2 regions of the Streptomyces sp. NPDC001536 genome follow, and region 1 is predicted to be linked to the other one. Evidence: riboswitches for the same ligand, from Rfam matches in the RefSeq annotation. Region 1 holds a riboswitch; the other holds the start of a gene.
What was found. A riboswitch is a leader RNA that binds a small molecule or an ion and turns the genes downstream of it on or off. The one in region 1 is predicted to bind ZMP and ZTP.

Region 1 (7,094 bases):
GACTCCTCCCACGCGCTCAGCTGGACGATCCGCTCGACGCTCTCGCCCGCCGCGAACGCCTCCTTGCTGTGCATGTCGACACAGAGCGCGCAGTGGTTGATCTGGGAGGCGCGGACCTTCACCAGCTCCAGCAGCTTCGGATCCAGGCCCTTCCGCGCGGCGGCGTCCAGGCGAACCATCGCCTTGAAGACCTCGGGAGCCTGCTCGGCCCAGTTCAGCCGGGGGGTGTGTTCAGGGGCGTACTCCACGGTCGTCGGACTGTCCTCGGTGTGCGTCGTCATGACGTCGACGCTATGCGTGAGGCTGCCCACGGGTATGGTCCATTTCCATGCCGAAAACCTGGGCCACTCTGGGCGTCGACCTGCACCTGGAACCCACCGGTCCCGGCCTGCGCCGCGGCCTGACCGACGCCCTGCGCGAGGCCGTCCGCACCGGCCGTCTCGCCCCGGGCACCCGTCTGCCCTCCTCCCGCTCCCTCGCCGCCGACCTCGGCATCGCCCGCAACACGGTCGCCGACGCCTACGCCGACCTGGTCGCCGAAGGCTGGCTCACCTCGAAACAGGGCTCCGGCACCCGGGTGGCGGACCGCGCGGTGGTGCCGCCCTCGGGCACGCGCCCCGGCCGCCGCGCATCCCACCTCCCCGCCCACGACTTCCGCCCCGGCACCCCCGACCTCACCGCCTTCCCGCGCACCGAGTGGCTCAAGGCCACCCGCCGCGCCCTCCTCGCGGCCCCCCACCACTCCCTCGGCTACGGCGACCCGCGCGGCAGCGCCGAGCTGCGCACCGCCCTGGCCGGCTACCTCGCCCGCGTGCGAGGCGTCCGCACGGATCCCGACCGCATCCTCATCACCGCGGGCTGCGCCCACGGCCTCCGCATCCTCGGCACGGTCCTGCGGGCCCGCGGCGTCCGGTCGGTCGCGGTGGAGTCCTACGGCCTGGACGTGCACTGGAACCAGCTGACGGCGGCGGGCCTGCGCGCCGAGGCGCTCCCGTACGACGAACTGGGCACGAACCTCGGAGGGTTGGCCGGAGCCGGAGCCGGAGCCGGAGCCGGAGCCGGAGCCGGAGCCGGTGGCGGGGTCGAGGCTGGGGTCGGGGCCGTCCTCCTCACCCCCGCCCACCAGTTCCCCATGGGCGTCCCCCTGCACCGCGACCGGCGGACCGCGGTCGTCGACTGGGCGCGGCGCACCGGAGGCCTGGTCCTGGAGGACGACTACGACGGGGAGTTCCGCTACGACCGCCAACCCGTCGGCGCGCTCCAGGGCCTGGACCCGGACCACGTCGTCTACCTCGGCACGGCCAGCAAGTCCCTGGCCCCCGGCCTCCGTCTGGCCTGGATGGTCCTCCCACAGGGCCTGGCGGAGGCGGCCGCGGAGGCGAAGGGCAAGGTCGACACCTGCGGAGTGCTGGACCAGCTGACCCTGGCCGAGTTCATCGTCTCCGGCGCCTACGACCGCCACGTCCGCGCCTCCCGCCTCCGCTACCGCCGCCGCCGAGACGCCCTGGTCGCGGCCCTGGCCCAGCACGCCCCCGACGTCCACGTCACCGGCATCGCCGCCGGCCTCCACGCCGTCCTCCGCCTCCCACCCGGCACCGAACAGTCCGTCGTCCAGTCCGCCGCCTGGCAGGGCGTGGCCCTCCACGGCCTGTCCTACTTCCGCCACCCACAGGCGGTGGCCGAGCGGCTGGACGCCCTGGTGGTGGGGTACGGGGCGCCGTCGGACCGGGGGTGGGCGGGGGCGTTGGAGGCGCTGTGCCGGGTCATGCCGTAGCCGTGGGGCGTGGTCCGATGCGGTCGGCGAGGGCGCCGGGGCGGGCGGACAACAGCAGCATCAGGGCGTGAGTGGTGAGCGTGGAGGCGTGAGCGGTGGGCGGGGGTATGAGCCGTGGGTGGGGAGGTGTGAGCCGTGAGCGCAACCACGTCGAACCGTCACACGCCGACCGACTCCTCCTCCGCCGGCGCCTCCCCGAACCGCGCCAACCCCAACGCTCCCGCCACCGCCACCAAGAACCCCAGCACCGCGAGCCATCCCAACCCCTCCCGTGTGCGGTCCCCGAGCCACACCACCCCCACCAGCGCGGGCCCCACCGTCTCCCCGATCACCATCGCGGCGGTCGCCGTCGTCACCGACCCCCGTTGCAGCGCCGACGTCAGACACAGGAACGCCGCGCCCCCGCCCAGAAGCAGCGCATACGTCGCCGGATTCGCGAGCAGCTCCGACGGCGCGAGCGAGTCGATCAGCCGTACCGACACCTCGACCACCCCGAACCCGAACCCGGCCCCCAGCCCGAGCAGCGGCCCCCGCCACCGCTCCGGCAGCCGCCCGCCGGCGAGCCCGAGCAGCAGCACACCCACGGCGACGGCGAGCATCACGTACTTCAACGCGCCCGGCCCCTCCAGCTCCCCCTCCGTCCCCGACGCGACCCCCAGCATCGCGAGCCCGGCACACACCACCCCCACCGCACCCCACTCGACCCGGCTCAACCGCACCCGCAGCAACCGTGCCGCGACCACCGCGGTCACGGCGAGACTCGACGCCAACGCCGCCCCGACCGCATAGATCGGCACCGACCGCAGCGCCGCGATCTGCAACAGGAACCCCACCCCGTCCAGCCCCAGCCCCGCCAGATACCGCCACTGCCGCACCGCCCGCAGCAGCAGCGCCGCCTCCCCACCGCCCCCGCTGCCCGCCGCCCGCGCGGCAACCGCCTGCAACACCGTCGCGGTACCGAAACAGACCGCCGCACCAAGCGCACACACCATCCCAAAGAGCACAAAGCGACTGTAGGGGAGGGGGTGTGACGGGCGGGGCGCCTGCGTGGCGCTTATTACCGATCTCTAGGCTGACCGCCGGACAACCCAGAGACGAACAGACGAACAACGGGGAGACGCGAAAATGGCGGACACACGGCGCCGGTTGCGCTCGAGCACGGTCGTGCTCGGCGGCATGGGAGTCGTCGCGGCGGCACTCACGTCCTGCGGCTCGGAACCCGACCGCCGCTGCGTCGACCGCGACAGCTACACCTACGAGGGCTACAAGGTCGTCGCCGACAAGAACTGCAACTCCTCCAGCTCCGGCTCCTCCTCGTACGGCAAGAGCGGCAAGAAGAAGACCGGCAAGACCGCCGACGCCGCCTGGTACTACGACGCCGACGTCAGCTCCGGCTACGCCGACTACGGCACCTTCAGCAAGAGCGAGGCTGTGGACCGCGGCGGCTTCGGCTGCTCCGGCGGCAGCAGCGGCGGCTGAGCGGACACGGGACGACGAGCAGACGTACGCCATGGAACGCCGCACCACCGAACCCCGCCCCGGCTGGCAGCAGACCGTCGAGGAACAGGGGCTCATCTACCCCCTCACCCGCCACCCCGACGACTCGCTGCGCCCCTACTGGGACGAGAGCGCCTACTACGTCTTCTCCCTCGACGAGGTCGAGGCGCTGGAGGAGGTCGTCGAGGAACTCCACCGCATGTGCCTGCGGGCGGCGGACCACATCGTCACGGCCGACCGCTTCGCCGACCTCGGCATCACCGACCCGCGCGTCGCGGACGCGGTGGCCGAGGCCTGGCGCCGCCGCGCCGAACTCCCCTCCCTCTACGGCCGCTTCGACCTCCGCTACGACGGCACCGGCCCGGCCAAGCTCCTGGAGTACAACGCCGACACGCCCACCTCCCTCGTCGAGGCCGCCTCGCCCCAGTGGTTCTGGATGGAGGAGCGCTTCCCCGGCGCCGACCAGTGGAACTCCCTCCACGAGCGCCTCATCGCCGCCTGGAAGAAGCAGGCCGCGCTGCTCCCGCCCGGCGGCCCCCTGTACTTCGCGTACTCCTCGGCCGACGAACTCGGCGAGGACCTCATGACGGTCGCCTATCTCCAGGAGACCGCCGAGCAGGCCGGCCTGGACACCGCCTGGATCTCCATGGAGGAGATCGGCTGGGACCCGCTGTCCGGCCGCTTCGTCGACAAGCAACTCCGCTTCATCCGCAGCTGCTTCAAGCTCTACCCCTGGGAGTGGCTGACCACCGACCGCTTCGCCGGCCACGTCCTCGACACCCTCGACAACGGCGGCGGCACGGGCAGCACCCTGTGGATCGAGCCCGCCTGGAAGATGCTGCTGAGCAACAAGGCGCTCCTGGCGATCCTCTGGGAGCTGTATCCCGGCCACCCCAACCTCCTCCCCGCATATCTGGACGGGCCACGGGAGTTGGCCGATACACAGGGGTACGTCGCCAAGCCGCTGCTGGGCCGCGAGGGCGCCGGCGTGACGATCCACGAACCCGGCGCCGCGCCCGTCCCGCGTGAAGAACCCTGCTGCTACCAGGAGTTGGCCCTGCTGCCCGACTTCGACGGCAACCGTGTCGTCCTCGGTGCCTGGGTCGTCGAGGACGAGTCCGCGGGCCTCGGCATCCGCGAGTCGTCCGGGCCGGTGACTGACGAATACGCGCGCTTCCTGCCCCACGTGATCCTCTGACGCGACAGAATGACCGCCCCGTGACGAACGGAGAGGGGCGATCGGTGAGCGACACGGCCACGGTGGAGAACGGATACGTCTTCGACCCGTCCTGGGAGCGCGAGCACAGCAGGCTCAGCGCGCTGGAGGAGATCTACGACGGCCAGAGCAAGCACCGGCTGACCGAACTGGGCGTCGCCGACGGCTGGCGATGTCTGGAGGTGGGCTGCGGCGCCGGCAGCATCGCCCGCTGGCTGGCCCGGCAGGTCGGCGCCGCGGGGCGGGTGCTCGCCGTCGACCTCGACACGCGCTTCGCCGCGGCCCACGCCCTGTCCAACCTGGAGGTGCGCCGGCACGACATCCTCGCGGACCGGCTCCCCGACGCCTCCTTCGACCTCGTGCACGCGCGGGCCGTGGTGGAACACCTCTCCGACCGCGACGAGGCACTGCGGCGCATGGCCGCCGCGACCCGACCGGGCGGCTGGGTGCTCGTGGAGGACTTCGACATCGACGGACCGATGTACCCGGCCGCCGCCCGCTACTACCCGCCTCAGTACCTGGAGGTGGCCGAGCGCCTCGGCCGCGCGCTGCGGGCCGCCTTCGGCGCCGCCGGGGTGGATCCGGGCACCGGCCGCCGCCTGCCGCAGGCACTGGCGGACGCCGGGCTGACCGAGGTCGGGGCGGAGGTCTACGCCCCCGTCCTGACCGGCGGCTCCGCCGCCTTCTTCCCCCTCACCCTGCGCTCCCTGCGGCCACGGCTCCTGGAGACGGGCGAGGTGAGCGACGCGGACATCGAGGAGGTGATCACCCTGACGAAGCTCCAGGGGACCACCTACATCCCCAACTTCATGGTCCTCGCCTGGGGCCGCAAGCCGTCCTGACCCCGCCTGCCGCACCGGGCCGCCCCCGCCGACCGCGGACGGCGACCACGGCCCGGAGCAGGGTGATTCCTCGCTCGCATGGTGGACGCCGGGCCTCCCCCGTCCGGGCCGCCCGGTAGGCTGGCCGCGGGCCGTGACTGGCGCGCTGGGATGGGACGGACCATCGGGGAGCGGCCTGTGAGTGACAGTGCCGTGCGCCTGGGCCGAACCGTGAATCGTGACCGCAACCGCCACGCCATCCGGAGGCCGCACATGTCGGAGCAGCAGCCCCTCTCCACCGAGTCCACCGCCTTCCGCGCCGCCCTCGACGTGATCCGCGCCGTCGAGCCGCGCGTCGCCGACGCCATCGGCCAGGAGGTCCACGATCAGCGCGAGATGCTCAAGCTGATCGCCTCCGAGAACTACGCCTCCCCGGCCACCCTCCTCGCGATGGGCAACTGGTTCAGCGACAAGTACGCCGAGGGCACCATCGGCCGCCGTTTCTACGCCGGCTGTCGCAACGTCGACACCGTGGAGTCGCTCGCCGCCGAGCACGCCAAGGAGCTCTTCGGCGCCCGCCACGCCTACGTCCAGCCGCACTCCGGCATCGACGCCAACCTCGTCGCCTTCTGGTCCGTCCTCGCCGACCGCGTCGAGGTCCCCTTCCTGGAGAAGGCCGGCGCCCGTCAGGTCAACGACCTCACCGACGCCGACTGGGCAGAGCTCCGACAGGCCTTCGGCAACCAGCGCATGCTCGGCATGTCCCTGGACGCCGGCGGACACCTCACCCACGGCTTCCGCCCCAACATCTCCGGCAAGATGTTCGACCAGCGCTCCTACGGCACGGACCCGGCCACCGGGCTCATCGACTACGAGGCCCTGCGTACCAGCGCCCGCGAGTTCAAGCCGTTGATCATCGTCGCCGGCTACTCGGCGTACCCCCGCCTCGTGAACTTCCGGATCATGCGGGAGATCGCCGACGAGGTCGGCGCGACGCTGATGGTCGACATGGCGCACTTCGCGGGTCTCGTCGCCGGCAAGGTCCTCACCGGCGACTTCGACCCGGTCCCGCACGCCCAGATCGTCACCACCACCACCCACAAGTCGCTGCGCGGCCCGCGCGGCGGCATGGTCCTGTGCGACGACTCCCTCAAGGACCAGGTCGACCGCGGCTGCCCGATGGTCCTCGGCGGCCCGCTCCCGCACGTCATGGCCGCGAAGGCGGTGGCGCTGGCCGAGGCCCGCCAGCCCTCCTTCCAGGACTACGCCCAGCGCATCGTCGACAACTCCCGCGCCCTCGCCGAGGGCCTGATGCGCCGCGGCGCCACCCTCGTCACCGGCGGCACCGACAACCACCTCAACCTGATCGACGTCGCCTCCTCCTACGGCCTCACCGGCCGCCAGGCCGAGTCCGCCCTCCTCGACTCGGGCATCGTCACCAACCGCAACGCGATCCCGGCCGACCCCAACGGCGCCTGGTACACCTCCGGCATCCGGATCGGCACCCCCGCCCTCACCACCCGTGGACTGGGCACCGCCGAGATGGACGAGGTCGCCGGCCTCATCGACCGCGTCCTCACCACCGCCGAGCCGGGCACCACCAAGTCGGGCGCCCCCTCCAAGGCCTCCCACGTCCTCGACGCCAAGGTCGCCGACGAGATCTCCCACCGCGCCACCGACCTCGTGGCCGGCTTCCCGCTGTACCCCGAGATCGACCTCGGCTGACCAACGCGCTCTTGAGTTGTCAAAGAACGGCGACTCTCACAGGTCGATGAGTTCCTGACGT
Region 2 (7,094 bases), on a different contig from region 1:
GCTGTTCGAGGGCTTCGGCGTGATCGTCCGCGAGGGCCTGCCCGAGCGGCTCGCACCCGGCACTACGGCCCTGCTGGCGGCCGCCGTCGCCGACGAGTACCCGAGCAGCAGTGCCCACATCTCCCGTCTGCTCGACGGGGCCGACGCACCGGCGGCCCTCGACTGGTGGTCGGCGTACCTCGATCTGCTCGTCCCGCCGGTCCTGGCCGCCTACTTCGACCACGGCCTGGTTCTCGAACCCCATCTCCAGAACGTCCTGGTGTGCGTGGACGGCGACGGCATGCCCGCCCAGGTGCTCTTCCGCGATCTGGAGGGCACCAAGCTGGTCCCCGAGCACCACGCCGAGACCCTGGCGGCGCTGCCGCCCGAGGTCGCGGGCCCGATGACGTACGACGCGCAGCGCGGCTGGGACCGGGTCGTCTACTGCCTCCTGGTCAACCACATCGCGGAGCTGCTCGCGGCCCTCGCCGATCTGCATCCGGAGGCGGAGGCCGAGCTGTGGGGCCGTGTCCGTTCGACGCTCCGGTCGTACGCCGACCGGCTCGGCTGCCCGCCCCGTCTCTCCGCCCTGCTCGCGGGCGTACCGCTGCCCGCGAAGGCGAACCTGCTGACTCGCTGGGAGCGCAAGGCCGACCGCGAGGCCGGTTACGTCCGTCTGCCGTCCCCGCTCGCCGAGGACATCCTGACCGGGAGCACCCGATGACCCCCGCCGTCCACGACCGCGCTCTCACCCTCGCGTCGGCCGAACTGCCCGCCTATGTCTACGACTTGGCCGCGCTGCGCACCCACGCCGCCGCCGTGCGGTCCGCTCTTCCCGAGCAAGTCGAGCTGTACTACGCCGCCAAGGCCAACCCCGAGCCGGAGATCCTCGCCGCGCTCGGTCCCTACGTCGACGGCTACGAGGTCTCCTCGGGCGGTGAACTCGCCCATGTGGCCGAGGCGGTGCCGGGGCGTCCGCTGGCTTTCGGCGGTCCCGGCAAGACGCCGGACGAGGTGGCGGCCGCTCTGGAGCGGGGGGTCGAGCGCTTCCACGTCGAGAGCGCGTACGAGCTGCGGATGCTGGGGGAGCTGGCGCGGCGGGCGGGGCGGCGGGTCGCGGTGCTGCCGCGGGTCAACCTGCCCTTGTCCGACGGTTCGCTGGCGGGCAGTTCGCTGGCGATGGGCGGGCGTCCGACGCCGTTCGGCATGGACCCCGCCCAGGCTGTGCAGGTGGTGCGCGCGCTCACGGACGGAACCTACCCGCACCTCGAACTGCGGGGTGTTCACGCCCACTTGGCCAGCGGCCTCGAAGCCCCGGAGCAGCTCGCGGTGGCCGAGGCGATCGTGGCCTGGGCGACCGGACTCGGGGCCCCGGTCGCGGAGGTCAACGTCGGCGGCGGCATGCACGTCGACTACGCGGACCCGGACCGGCGCTTCGACTGGGCATCGTACGGCGAGGGGCTCGACCGTCTCGCCGCGGCGCACCCGGGGTTGACGCTGCGTATCGAGCCGGGGCGGGCGCTGACGGCGTACTGCGGCTGGTACGCCACGGAGGTGCTGGACGTGAAGCGCAGCCACGGTGAGGAGTTCGGTGTGGTCCGGGGCGGTACCCACCATCTGCGGACCCCGGCGACGAAGGGCCACGACCAGCCCTGTTCCGTCCTGACGGTGGACGGCTGGCCGCACCCGTGGCCGCGGCCGGCTGCCGAGGGCGAACACGTCACGCTGGCCGGGCAGTTGTGCACGCCGAAGGACGTCCTCGCCCGCCGGGTCCCCGCGGCGGGGCTGCGGGCGGGTGACCGGGTGCTGTTCTGCCTCGCGGGTGCCTACGCGTGGAACATCTCCCACCACGACTTCCTGATGCATCCCCGGCCCGGCTTCCACTTCCTGGACGCCGGGCCGGAGGTCACCGCTCGGTCCTAGAACGGGTAGTGCGCCTGCTGGGTGGCGATGGTCACCCAGCGGGTGTTGGAGAAGGCCTCGATGCCCCAGCGTCCGCCGAAGCGGCCGTATCCGGAGGCCTTGAAGCCGCCGAAGGGGGCCTGCGGCTCGTCGGCCACCGACTGGTCGTTGATGTGCACGATGCCGGTGCGGATCCTGCGCGCGACCGCCAGTCCGTGGGTGGCGTTCTCGGTGATGATGCCGCAGGTCAGGCCGTTCTCCGTGTCGTTGGCGACGGCCACTGCGGTGTCGTCGTCGGAGAACGTCTCGACCACGCACACCGGCCCGAACGCCTCGGCGTGGTAGATCTCGGCGTCCTTCGGCACATCGGTGAGCACGGTCGCCGCATGCACCGCTCCGTCGGGCTTGCCACCGCCGGTGAGGACCTTCGCGCCCTTGGCGACGGCGTCCTCGACCAGAGCGGCCACGCGCTGCGCGGCGGAGGCGGCGACGAGCGGACCGACCACGGTGTGCGGGTCGTTCGGGTCACCGGCCTTCAGCGAGGCGGTCTTGGCGGTGAACTTCCGGGTGAACTCCTCGGCCAGCGACTCGTGGACGAGGATCCGGTCGCCGGACATGCAGATCTGTCCGGCGTTCATGAACACGCTGAAGGTGACCGCGTTCACGGCGTAGTCGACGTCCGCGTCGTCGAGCACGATCACCGAGTTCTTGCCGCCCAACTCCAGTACGGCGGGCTTGAGATGACGGGCGGCGTGCTCGCCGATGATCCGGCCCACGTTGGTGGAGCCGGTGAAGTTCACCGCGCGCACGCGCTCGTCGGCTATGAGCGCCTCGGCGATCTCGGCCGCGTCCTCACGAGCGTTGGTGACGACATTGAGCACCCCGTCCGGAAGTCCGGCCTCGCGCAGCACGTCGGCCACGAACAGGCCGCAGGCGATGGGAGCGTCCTCGCTCGTCTTGACGACGACGGTGTTGCCGGCGGCCAGCGGCGCCGCGACCGCCCGTACCCCGAGGATGACCGGCGCGTTCCACGGCGCGAACGCGGCCACCACACCGACCGGTTCACGGACCGCGAGGCCCAGCGCGCCCTGCTCCTGGGCGGTGAGGACCTCGCCGCGCGGGGCCGTCACGGCGGCGGCCGCCTCGCGCAGCATGTTCGCGGCGAGGTAGACGTTGAAGTGCGCCCACGGTGCGGTGCCGCCCGCCTCGTGGGCCATCAGTTCGGCGACCTTGTCGCCCTTGCCGTCGAGGAGGTCGGCGGCCTTCAGCAGAATCGCGCGCCGGGCGAACGGGGCCAGCGCGGCCCACTCGGGGAACGCCGCCTCGGCCGCGTCCACGGCCCGCCGTACGTCCTCCGGGCCCGCGGCCGCGACGGTCGCATACACCTCCCCCGTGTAAGGGTTGACATCCTCCGCCCTACGGCCGGAAGCGGCGGGCACGTCCTTGCCGCCTATGAACAGTTCGCGGGTGATGGGCATGATGCGGACCTCTTTGTTCGCCACGTGAACCAAGATTCATTTCTAAGCGCATGCTCTGTTCACCCGGCAACAATGTCAAGGGCCGCCCGGCCGTGCTTGGTTTCTGGTGGCCGGGCGGCCCTCGGTGCGGACGTACGCGTGTCGATCAGTACTGGATACCCGGCAGCAGCTGAGTGACGGGGGCGGCCAGATCGGTCACCTGGCTCAGCTGGTTGAGGTCGTTCAGCTTGTTGAGCTCCGCCAGCTGCGCGGAGGGCCGCGGAAGCGCGTCCTTGTACTCCGCGGGCAGGTCGCTCACGGTGAGCGAGTCGAGCGTGGCCATCGGGCTCAGGGGGGCGGCGCCCTTGCCCTCGGGAGCGGCGCTCGCCATCGGAGCGGCGAGACCGGTGACGCCGACGGCGAGACCGACGACGGCGGCGATACGTCGAGTGGAGATCATGTTTTCAGCAACGCCGACGGGCCCGCGCCGGACACGGGCACCGGTCCTCGCTCACCCGTCAGGCGGAGTGTCGCGGTTGCGCTTGCCGAGCCCGGCGGGGCGGAGGAGTCTCGAAGGAGAGGCCCACGCGGCCCGTTCCCCTACGGCCGCGGGCCTCGCCGGAGGTCAGTCATGGGCACCGCTTTCAGCACCGAGACACTGCGCCAGAGCATCGAGGGAAACACCGCGACGAATCTGCTGTCGCTCTACGCGGACGACGCGGAACTGCGCGTCGTGGACCGCAACACCCAACCCAGCAGCCCGAGGGTCCTGCACGGCCGTGACGAGATCGGCGAACTCCTCGAGGACGTCTACAGCCGCGACATGACGCACAAAGTGGAGCGCTGTGTCATGGACGGCGACACCGTCGCGTTCAGCGAGAGCTGTCTGTACTCGGACGGGGTGCGTGTCCTCGCCGAGTCGATGATCACGCTGCGCGACGGCAAGATCGCCGAACAGATCATGATCCAGGCATGGGACGAGTAGGGAGCCGGTTGCCGAAGGTCCGGATCACGACTCGGCTGACCTGGACCTTCGCCGTGCGGGCCGGTCCGGTCCGCACTCCGCGGCCACGACCGGCTTCCGCGGCAGGTCGGCTGGCGTCCGTCGCTCTTCTGCGGTCAGTGCTGCGAGGAGCGCGACCTCGTCCGCTTCCTCCGCCGCGTGCTGTTCGAAGGCGGCGTTTCCGGCGTCGGTGAGCCGGACCTGCCCTCTTCGCCGATCGGCGCTCTCGTGCGTGCACCTCACCTTCACGCCCAGGCGACCGGGTTCCTGGCCGGAGTCGAACGGGGTGCCGGCCGCACGACCGGCTCGGTTAGGCTGATGGCGGGCCGTGACTGGCGCTGAGGTGGAGCACCACCGGGGAGCGGTCCGCAGTATCTGATGCCGTGCGCCTGGGCGAACCGACTACCAGCCCAGGAGTGGATCATGTCTCAGGCCCGGCTCATGGACGGCACGGCGCTCGTCCGGCGGATCGTGGAGGAGACCGGCAAGCGCGCCGCCGACCTCACCGAACGCACCGGCACCACCCCCTGTCTCGCGACCGTACTGGTCGGCGAGGACCCCGCCTCCGTGACGTACGTCCGGATGAAGCAGAACCGGTGCCGCAAGGCCAGGATCGCCTCCCGGCACGTGGAGCTGCCCGCGGCGACCACGACCGAGGAGCTGGTCGGCACCCTCAAGGCGCTCTCCGCCGATCCCGCCGTGCACGGCATCCTGCTCCAGCATCCGATGGGTGAGCACATCGACGAGCGGGCCGCTTTCGAGGCGATCGCGCCCGAGAAGGACGTCGACGGCGTCACCTTCGCCTCGTTCGCGACGATGAGCTTCGGCCTGCCGGGCTTCGTGTCGTGCACGCCCGGCGGCATCATGCGGCTGCTCGACGAGTACGGCGTCGACCCGTCCGGCAAGCGGGCCGTGGTCGTGGGCCGCAGCGCGATCCTCGGCAAGCCGGCCGGCATGCTGCTGCTCGCCCGCGACGCGACGGTGACGTACTGCCACTCGCGCACGGCGGACCTGTCCGCGGCCGTCCGCGAGGCGGACATCGTCGTCGCCGCCGTGGGCCGGGCGCGGCTCATCAAGGGCCAGGACATCAAGCCCGGCGCGGTCGTGCTCGACGCCGGCTACAACGAGGGGAACGTCGGTGACGTCGACTTCGACTCCGCCGTGGAACGGGCCTCGCTGATCACCCCGGTGCCGGGCGGTGTCGGTCCGATGACGATCGCCACGCTGCTGGAGCAGACGGTCGACGCGGCCGCCCGGCAGCTCGGGGTCTGAATCAGCGCGTCCAGGCGCTGTAGTCCATGACGTCACCGGCCTGCACGCCGTACTCGGGCTCCGCCTTCGTGAAGGTGGTCTCCAGGCCGAGTACGGCGCCGCTGACCGGATCCATGATCAGCATCCGGCGGGTGCCCGACTGCCGGTACACATACGCCTGTCCGCGGCGCCCGAGCCGGTCGGTGACCTGTCCGACGGGCTTCAGCCCCTCGGCGTCCGCGAGCATCTCGGCCACCGCCCCGGACTCGCGGGCGCCGAGGGTCCAGTTGTCGAGGAGGACCCGGACGCCGTCGAGGAGCTGACCGGTGTCCAGTGCGGTGTCGGTGTACGTGGCTTCCCGAAGGTAGGCGCGCAGGCGGGTGACGTCGTGCGGGGGCGGTGACTGCGGCGGGGCGTCGCTCCAACTGGGCGGATAGGTCCGCGTGGTGCGGCCGTTACCGTTGTCGACGGTCACCGTGTGACTGTCGTCGGCGTTCCACCGCACGATGCGCTCCTCCGGGTAGGTGATCGGAGGCTTGTCCTCGCTCATGCCCAGGCTCCAGGACTTCACATGGGTGCCCCTGCGGAGCTTGAGCGATCCCTGCGACGCCCGTGCCCGCTCGGCCAGGGTTTCCAGGGATACGGGGGTGGAGTCGGCCTGCACGACCAGCGGACGGGGGGCGGCCACCGCCGGCGCGGTGGTCTGGTCGGTGAACAGCAGGGCCGCCACCAGCGCGCCGACGACGGCCGTGGCCGCCAGACCCCACAGCAGCCGGGGCCGGCGGGAGGTCCGTTGCCGCATGAGCCGGTTCAGCTGCCGCTCGGCGTGGTGGTCGAGAGGGCCGTCGCCGAAGTGGGGTGCGTCGGTGGGCACGGGGTTGGCGCGGCGCAGGAGTTCGAGTTCGTCAGCCATGGCCGTTCTCCTTCAGGGCGGCGGCGGTCGTGGGGGCCATGCGATCGATCTCGGCTCTCAGCCGGCGCCGGGCCCGGTGCAGCCGCATCGACGCGGCCCGTCGGCCGCAGCCGAGGGCGACGGCCACCTCGTCGGTGTCCAGTTCCTCCCAGGCCGTCAGCCGCAGCACCTCCTGGTCGGACGGGGAGAGCCGGGCGAGCGCGTCATGCACCCAGGCGCCCGGGGTCTCCGCGTCGGGGCCGGCCTCGATGTGCCGCCCGTGTGCCGTGTCGTCGTTGCCCAGCCGGTCCACCAGCCGCCGCCGGCGTCCCTGTCCGCGCACCGCGTTGGCCAGGCAGTTCCGTGCCACCCCGTACAGCCAGGGCAGGGGGGAGTCCGGGAGGTCGGTGCGGCGGCGCCAGGCGACGGTGAAGACCTCCGCCACCACTTCCTCCACGTCACTCGTGCGCCCGTCCAGTCGCCGCGCGACATAGCGGCTGACCGCCCAGTAGTGCTCGCGATAGGCAGCGGCGAAGTCGTCGTCGTTGCTCATGTTCCGTTCGTGTCCGGCACCCTCGGGATCGTCACAGCCGTTTGCGTGATTCTCGTC

Region 2: another riboswitch for ZMP and ZTP. It lies ahead of ACFY0U_RS36510 (bifunctional 5,10-methylenetetrahydrofolate dehydrogenase/5,10-methenyltetrahydrofolate cyclohydrolase); the one in region 1 lies ahead of ACFY0U_RS24685 (glycine hydroxymethyltransferase).

The regions. Positions count from the first base shown of each region.
Region 1 is NZ_JBIAVQ010000009.1:145,252-152,345, forward strand. It holds gene ACFY0U_RS24655 (carboxymuconolactone decarboxylase family protein) at 1-281, opposite strand, end outside; gene ACFY0U_RS24660 (PLP-dependent aminotransferase family protein) at 329-1,774, shown strand; gene ACFY0U_RS24665 (hypothetical protein) at 1,933-2,766, opposite strand; gene ACFY0U_RS24670 (hypothetical protein) at 2,900-3,253, shown strand; gene ACFY0U_RS24675 (glutathionylspermidine synthase family protein) at 3,285-4,469, shown strand; gene ACFY0U_RS24680 (methyltransferase domain-containing protein) at 4,514-5,329, shown strand; ZMP/ZTP riboswitch at 5,453-5,540, shown strand; gene ACFY0U_RS24685 (glycine hydroxymethyltransferase) at 5,582-7,033, shown strand.
Region 2 is NZ_JBIAVQ010000016.1:260,761-267,854, forward strand. It holds gene ACFY0U_RS36485 (IucA/IucC family protein) at 1-703, shown strand, start outside; gene ACFY0U_RS36490 (type III PLP-dependent enzyme) at 700-1,902, shown strand; gene ACFY0U_RS36495 (aldehyde dehydrogenase family protein) at 1,899-3,359, opposite strand; gene ACFY0U_RS36500 (hypothetical protein) at 3,505-3,798, opposite strand; gene ACFY0U_RS36505 (nuclear transport factor 2 family protein) at 3,970-4,323, shown strand; ZMP/ZTP riboswitch at 4,660-4,743, shown strand; gene ACFY0U_RS36510 (bifunctional 5,10-methylenetetrahydrofolate dehydrogenase/5,10-methenyltetrahydrofolate cyclohydrolase) at 4,765-5,613, shown strand; gene ACFY0U_RS36515 (CU044_5270 family protein) at 5,615-6,505, opposite strand; gene ACFY0U_RS36520 (RNA polymerase sigma factor) at 6,498-7,037, opposite strand.